2 regions of the Nocardioides sp. S5 genome follow, and region 1 is predicted to be linked to the other one. Evidence: predicted binding sites of a transcription regulator. Region 1 holds the regulator's gene; the other holds the start of a gene.
The links. The regulator LexA, encoded in region 1, represses DNA repair genes until DNA is damaged. The targets are predictions, from matches to a motif close to TCGAACANNTGTTCGA.
Positions count from the first base shown of each region.

Region 1 (3,400 bases):
CGAGTACCTCTGGTTGGCCAGCTTCAGGCGTGCCTGGGCTGTGTGGAGTGCTTTCACCCCCTCCCAGATTTCTCGGAGGTTGCCGTGTTCGTCGGCGGCGACCGCGAGGGTCTTCACGCCGAGGTCGACCCCGACCCGGGCCCGGTGGCGGCCGGTGGTGGTGCGGCGAGCCGGGTGGAACGGTGCGGCGACGCCGGTGATCGAGACGACCCAGCGGCCGCGCTCGTACCGGAACGCGGCAGCGTAGGCGTGGAAGCGGCCCTGCTGAAGCAGCCGCCGTAGCCGGCGGGTGGACTCGCGGACCCGGAGCCCACCGAGCTTGGGGAACCGCATCGCCTTCGGTCCGGTCGGACGGACCGGCGGCGCGGCACCCTCGGGGTACTTGGCGCGGAGCCGGAAAGCCGGCGTCGTCTTGTGCCGGGACTTGAACCGCGGGAACCCGACCGACCTGCCGGCCCGTGCGCCGTTTCGGGAGGCCGCCCAGTTCGCCAGCGCCTGGGCGGCGTGCACGGACGCGGTCTCGAACACATCGGTCGACACCTCGCCTCGCCACGGCAGACCCCGGCTGCCGTCGTGGTTGACCGGCGCGTCGACCGCGCGGCCGTCCTTCCAGGCGTTCATGTGGTTGATGAAGGAGACCTTGCTCCACGACAACGACGGCGTCAGGTCCGCCTCCGGCACACCGTAGGTGCGTTCGGCGGCACGCTGGTCGAGGTTCACCTTCACCCGGGCCAGGTGATGGTTGAACGCCAGCCGGGACGCCCCGGCGTGCGCCAACAGCCGTTGGTGCTGCTCGCTGGTGACGTCGAGGGTGAACCGGAACGTAGTGGCCCGGGTCAACGCCACACCGGTATGCGAGACCAGCACGGCATCGGCGGTCTTTCCAGCGGCTACGGGCATGCCCCTGATGGTGCCGGTCGGCACCGACAGAAATCGCGAACCCGCGGTGCCGCTGACCGGCAGGTGTGGAGGGCTCTGCTTCAGACGGCTCGGGAGAGTGCGTTCACGAGCTCGTCGTGCAGATCGGCGGCCTGGCGAAAAGCGTCCGCCAGCTGCGTGCCGTCTTCGCGGACCGCCGCGTACTGAGCCCGCCCGAGTGCACGGGCTTGGGCGTCCAGGACGTCGGCGACCTCCGGCCACGCCGCGAGCTCCGTGGCGGCGTCGGCGCGTCGGCGTGCCCCCAGACGGAGGGAGAAGTCCTGCAACACGGGCACCGCCGGGTTGCCGAGTCCGGCTTCGGCCCGCTCCGCGAGGTCGCGCAACGCCATCCCGGTTCCGCCTGACGAACCGTGGTCGCCGCGAGCCCACCGGTAGGCCAGCGGCAGCAGGTCGCGCACCGCGTCGTGCTCGGTGCGGTCCGCCACCCGCCGAAGGTTGGTCCGCAGGGGGAACCGGCCGGTGCCGTACCCGATCGTGTCGCTGCCCCAGGCGGCCAGGAACGCAGCGCGCGGCAACCAGGCGTAGGGATGTCCCTGGGGGTCGTGCATGGTGACTCCGTCCGGGCCGGCGTCGAGGACCGCGACGAAGTGGTCGGCGCCGATCGGCCGATCCGAACCGGGCTGGTGAAGCAGCAGCCCCATCTCCAGCGGCCCGACGAACACCGGCCCGCTCTTGCACAGGGCGGCGAGCCGTGTGGGGGTCTACCACGGTGCGGAGGTCATCACCATGCCTGCGGCCGCGCTTGCCCGGCGCGTTGAACACCGGATCCAGCAACGCCCACTGCTCATCGGTCAGATCACTTGGGTACGACATGCCCCGCACGGTGACCGTGCTCGTCGTCAGTGCAATAGGGACACACCCAGTCAGAGGCTGCGCAGCACTGCCGTCACGACGCCGAGGATGGTGGCGTTGTCGCCCGGGATCGGGTCGTAGGCGGCGTTGTGCGGCAGCAGCCAGACGTGGCCGTCCTTGCGCTGGAAGGTCTTCACGGTCGCCTCGCCGTCGATCAGCGCCGCGACGATCTGGCCGTTGGTCGCGGTCTGCTCCTGGCGGATCACGACGTAGTCGCCGTTGCAGATGGCGGCCTCGACCATCGAGTCGCCGGAGACCTCGAGGAGGAAGAGGGTGCCGTCGCCGACGAGCTGCTTGGGCAGCGGGAAGACGTCGGTGACCTGCTCCTCGGCGAGGATCGGCCCGCCGGCCGCGATGCGGCCCACGACGGGGATGTTGACCGCGGTCGGGACGACGTCGCCGATGCCGGTCTCGTCGACGCTCGACTCCTCGCCGCTGGACATCGAGCGGCGCGCGGCCATCACCTCGGGCAGGAACACCTCGAGGGCGCGCGGGCGGTTGGGGTCGCGCTTGAGGAAGCCCTTGCCCTCGAGCACGCGCAGCTGGTGCGCGACGCTCGAGGAGGACGTGAGGCCGACGGCCTGGCCGATCTCGCGCATGCTGGGCGGGTAGCCCTTGGTCTCGATCGAGTCCTTGATGGTGGCCAGCACGCGCTGCTGGCGCGGGGTCAGGCCGGTGGCGTCCGGGGGACCGTCGGGCATCTCGATGACGTTCTTGTCCTCTGACTTGGCCATCTCGTGGAACCTCTCGACGCGGGTGGCCACCTCGTGGGCGATGGGGTGGCTGGTGCGATCACCGTAGTCCTCCCGGGGCCCGAGGATCAAACACCTGTTCGAAGCCGCGTGTCGCTAGCCTGCGGACATGACGACGTCGTGCGTGGTGACGGGCGGGGCCCGCGGGATCGGCCGCGGGATCGCGGAGCTGATGGTGGCCCGTGGGCACCGGGTCGTGGTCGGTGACCTCAACGCCGTGGCGGCCGCTGCGACGGCCGCGGAGATCGGTGCCGCCGCGGGCGTCGCGATGGACGTACGCGACCCGGACGCGCACCGCGCCGTCGCCGCCGAGGCGTCTGCGCACGGGCCGCTCGTGGCGTGGTTCAACAACGCCGGCGTCGGTGACGACGGCACGCTCGCCTCGCTCTCAGACGACAAGGTCCGCCGGCTCGTCGAGGTCAACCTCCTCGGCGCGATGTGGGGCTGCCGCGCCGCGCTCGCTGCCTTCGGCCCGGGTGGTGGCGACGTCGTCAACGTCGCCTCGCTCGCCGGGCTCGGCCCGGTGCCCGGCTACAGCGCGTACGCCGCCACGAAGGCCGCGGTCGTCTCGCTGTCGGCGTCGGTCAACGCGGAGTCGCCGCGCGGGGTGCGGGTGCACGCGCTGTGCCCCGACGGCGTCGACACCGCGATGCTGGCCGGCCAGGACCCCGACGGCATGGGCTCGCAGCTGACGTACTCGGGAGGGCGGATCCTCGGCGTGGCCGAGGTGGCCGAGGCCGCTGTCGCCCTCGTGGGCTCGCGACGGGTGGTCCGGACGATGCCCGGTTGGCGCGCGGGCGTGATGCGCGGCGCCATGCTCACCCCGGGCACCGCGCAGCACGCCGCGGTGCTGTTCG
Region 1 is NZ_CP022296.1:4,029,037-4,032,436, reverse strand. Features, by position in the region: gene tnpB (IS607 family element RNA-guided endonuclease TnpB) at 1-900, opposite strand, end outside; gene CFI00_RS19935 (hypothetical protein) at 981-1,601, opposite strand; gene lexA (transcriptional repressor LexA) at 1,803-2,525, opposite strand; gene CFI00_RS19925 (SDR family oxidoreductase) at 2,653-3,400, shown strand, end outside.

Region 2 (3,400 bases), 1.5 Mb from region 1:
CTGCTCGGCTGGGTGCACGTCGCCGAGATCGACAGCTTCCTCGCCGCACACGACCGCTACGGCCAGCAACGGCTCGTCGGACGCGAGCGCGACACCTACGTCGCCCAGACCGCCGTCGCCGCCGAGCACCTCGGCGTGACCGGGGCCCCGCGGACCGAGGCCGAGCTGCGCACGGTTCTCGAGGCCTACGCACACGAGCTGCGCGCGACCCCCGAGGCCCGCGAGGCCATCTCCTTCCTCCTGCTCCACCCCGACCTTCCGATCGCGGCCCGCCCGGGCTACCTGTCGCTGGCGGCTGCGGCCATCGGCCTGCTGCCGACCGAGGCGAGGCGCGAGCTGCGTCTGCCGCCGGTGCCGCCGCTGACCAACCGCGTGCTGGGCCAGCTCGGCACCCGCACCATCCGCTGGGCGATGTCGTCGGGGCACGAGCGGGCGAGGGCGCTCCAGCAGGAGACCGCACAGGCATGAGCCTCGCCGAACGCTGGCCGCTGCCCGACCACCACGACCTGCGCGACGAGCTCCTCACCGCCTGGGACCGCCCGGGATACCACGACCGGCTCCACCTGGCCGAGGTGCTGGACCGCCTCGAGCTGCTCGCCGCCTCGGGCGCCGGCTTCGACCGCACGACCGTGGCGCTCGCGGCGTGGTTCCACGACGCCGTCTACGACGGCGGCCCCGACGACGAGGAGCGGTCGGCGCAGTGGGCCGAGCGTGTCCTCCCGACGGCGTACGCCGACGAGGTGGCGCGGCTGGTGCGGATGACCGCCCACCACCGACCGGCCGACGACGACACGTCCGCCTGCGCGCTCAGCGACGCCGACCTGGCGATCCTGGCCGCCCCGCGGGAGCGCTACGACACCTACGCCGCGGGGGTGCGCGCCGACTTCGCCCACGTCGCGGAGCCGGACTTCCGCGCCGGGCGGGCGGCGGTGCTGCGCGACCTCGCGGCGAAGCCGCACCTCTTCCACACCACGCAGGCCCGAGCGCTGTGGGAACCTGCCGCCCGGACCAACCTCGAGCGGGAGATCAGCGACCTGTCCTGAGCCGGTCGCCGGGCTGGGTCAGTGGTCGGCGAGCTGGAGGTAGACGGTGAAGCGGTCGTGGCGGTAGCAGGTCCGCGACACCTCCACGATGCGGCCCTCGGACACGGCACGACGGGCGTGGCGCAGGACCGGGTCGCCCTCGGCGATGTCGAGCACCGCGGCCTCGTCGGCGCTGGCGCGGTCGGCGCTGATGGAGTCCTCGACCTCGGTCGGGCGCAGGCCGCGGGCACCGAGCGCCTCGTAGAGGCTGGTGGGCGTGCCGTGCTGGAGGAAGCCGGGCAGGAGCACCTCGTTGAGGTAGGCGTCCTCGACGCACACGATGGCCCCGTCGGCGCGGCGCAGGCGGCGCCAGTGCAGCACGGGGTCGCCGGGCGAGATGTCGAGCGCACGTGCCACACCGGGGCCGGCCTGCTCGACACGCGCGAGCAGGGTCTGCGACTCCGGGAGCATGCCGCGGCGGCGGATCTCCTCGGTGAAGGACGTCAGGCGTCCGGCGGACTTCGGCGGCTGCGCGACGAAGGTGCCGCGGCCGGGGATGCGCTCGAGCAGGCCCTCGGCGACGAGCGCGTCGAGCGCCTGCCGCACGGTCATCCTGGCCACGCCGAAGCGCGCCACGAGCTCGCGTTCCGAGGGGGCCGCCGAGCCCGGGGGCTGCTCCTCGATCAGGCTGCGGACGTGCTCACGGACCTGGACGTGCTTCAACGCCCGCTGCCGCGGGACGACCACGTCGACCGGATCCATGCCTGCCAACATAGGACTGGGCTGGACCGGTGTCTCCCCTTTGACGGAGTCTGTGGTAAAGACTTGGAAAACCTGTGTGGATCGAACACCCGTTCGACCGATGCGCTAGGCTGTCGTCGTGGACTTCCAGACGTCCCTCTTCGCCGACCACGCCCCCACCGCTGCCGGGCTCGCGCCCGAGCGCCTCTCGCTCTCGTACGGCGCGTGGGTCGACGTGCAGCGCGACTGGCTGGGCGACCCCGACGACGTCTTCGACGCACTCGTCGCACGCGTGCCGTGGCGCTCCGAGCGCCGGGAGATGTACGACACCGTGGTCGACGTGCCCCGCCTCGTGCACACCTACCTGCGCGGCGACCGCCTCCCCCACGCGGCGCTCGAGCGTGCGCGCGACGAGCTGAGCGAGCACTACCTCCCCGAGCTGGGCGAACCGTTCGTGAGCGCCGGGTGCTGCTACTACCGCGACGGCCGTGACTCCGTGGCCTGGCACGGCGACACCATCGGTCGGGGCAGCAGCGCCGACACGATGGTGGCCATCGTCAGCGTCGGCGACCCCCGCCGCCTGCTGCTGCGTCCACGCGGCGGCGGGGAGTCGGTCGCGCTGACCATGGGGCACGGCGACCTCGTCGTGATGGGTGGTTCGTGCCAGCGCACCTGGGAGCACTCGGTGCCCAAGGTCGCCCGCTCCGGGCCGCGGATCTCCGTGCAGTTCCGTCCGCTCGGCGTCTTCTGAGCCGCTCGGCGCCTCAGCCCCTGAGCAGCCTGCGCAGGAGCAGCAGGACCACCACCGCGGCCAGGGCCGGCTTCCAGTAGGTCCTGGCCAGGATCGGCAGCACCGCGCTCCCGAGGTCGAGCGCCTCGGTGGGAGGGGGCGGCGGAGGCGGCGGGGGCCTGAGCGGCGTCGGCGGCGCAGGTGGTGCGGCCGCGTGGGCGCCCGGCTGGGCGGGTGCAGGCGGCGCCGCGACGGGCGCCGGCTCGGGAGCCGCAGGCTCGGGCTCCGGGGCCGCCAGCCGCTGCTCGAGGCAGGCGACGAACTGGCCGAGGAGCTTGTCGGAGACGTCCTGCATCACACCGCGGCCGAACTGCGCGGGCTTGCCGGTGATCGCGAGGTCGGTCTCCACCGACACGTCGGTGGCGCCGCCCGTCGCGTCGGTCATCGTGACGGTGACCTTCGCGCCGGCGGTGCCGTTGCCGCGCTTGTCCTTGCCCTTGGCGTCGACGACGAAGCGGTGCGCCGCCTCGTCCTTCTCCACGAAGGTGCCCGAGCCGTTGTACTGCAGGGCGATCGGCCCGAGCTTGACCTTCACCGAGCCGGCGAACGAGCTCTCGTCGGCCTCGGTGACCTGGGCGCCGGGGAAGCACTCGGCCACCGACGCGATGTCGTTGAAGTGCGCCCAGGTCTCCTCGACGCCGATGGGGACGGTGAAGCGGTGGTTCAGCTCCACCCTCAGACCCCCGCGGCCTTGAGGACGGCCCGGCCGGTGAGCACGCGCGCCAGGTGCTGGCGGTAGTCGGCTGCGCCGTTGAGGTCCGAGGGTGGATTGGTGCCCTCCGCCGCCAGCTCCGCAGCAGCGCGTACGCCGTCCTCGGTGGCCGTGGCGCCCACGAGCGCCTGCTCG
Region 2 is NZ_CP022296.1:822,527-825,926, reverse strand. Features, by position in the region: gene CFI00_RS04120 (oxygenase MpaB family protein) at 1-468, shown strand, start outside; gene CFI00_RS04115 (hypothetical protein) at 465-1,043, shown strand; gene CFI00_RS04110 (GntR family transcriptional regulator) at 1,062-1,784, opposite strand; gene CFI00_RS04105 (alpha-ketoglutarate-dependent dioxygenase AlkB) at 1,903-2,514, shown strand; gene CFI00_RS04100 (SRPBCC family protein) at 2,528-3,226, opposite strand; gene CFI00_RS04095 (xanthine dehydrogenase family protein subunit M) at 3,229-3,400, opposite strand, start outside.
Region 2: CFI00_RS04105 (alpha-ketoglutarate-dependent dioxygenase AlkB) is a predicted target of LexA. The motif match lies at 1,866-1,881, and genes of this name have one in related genera.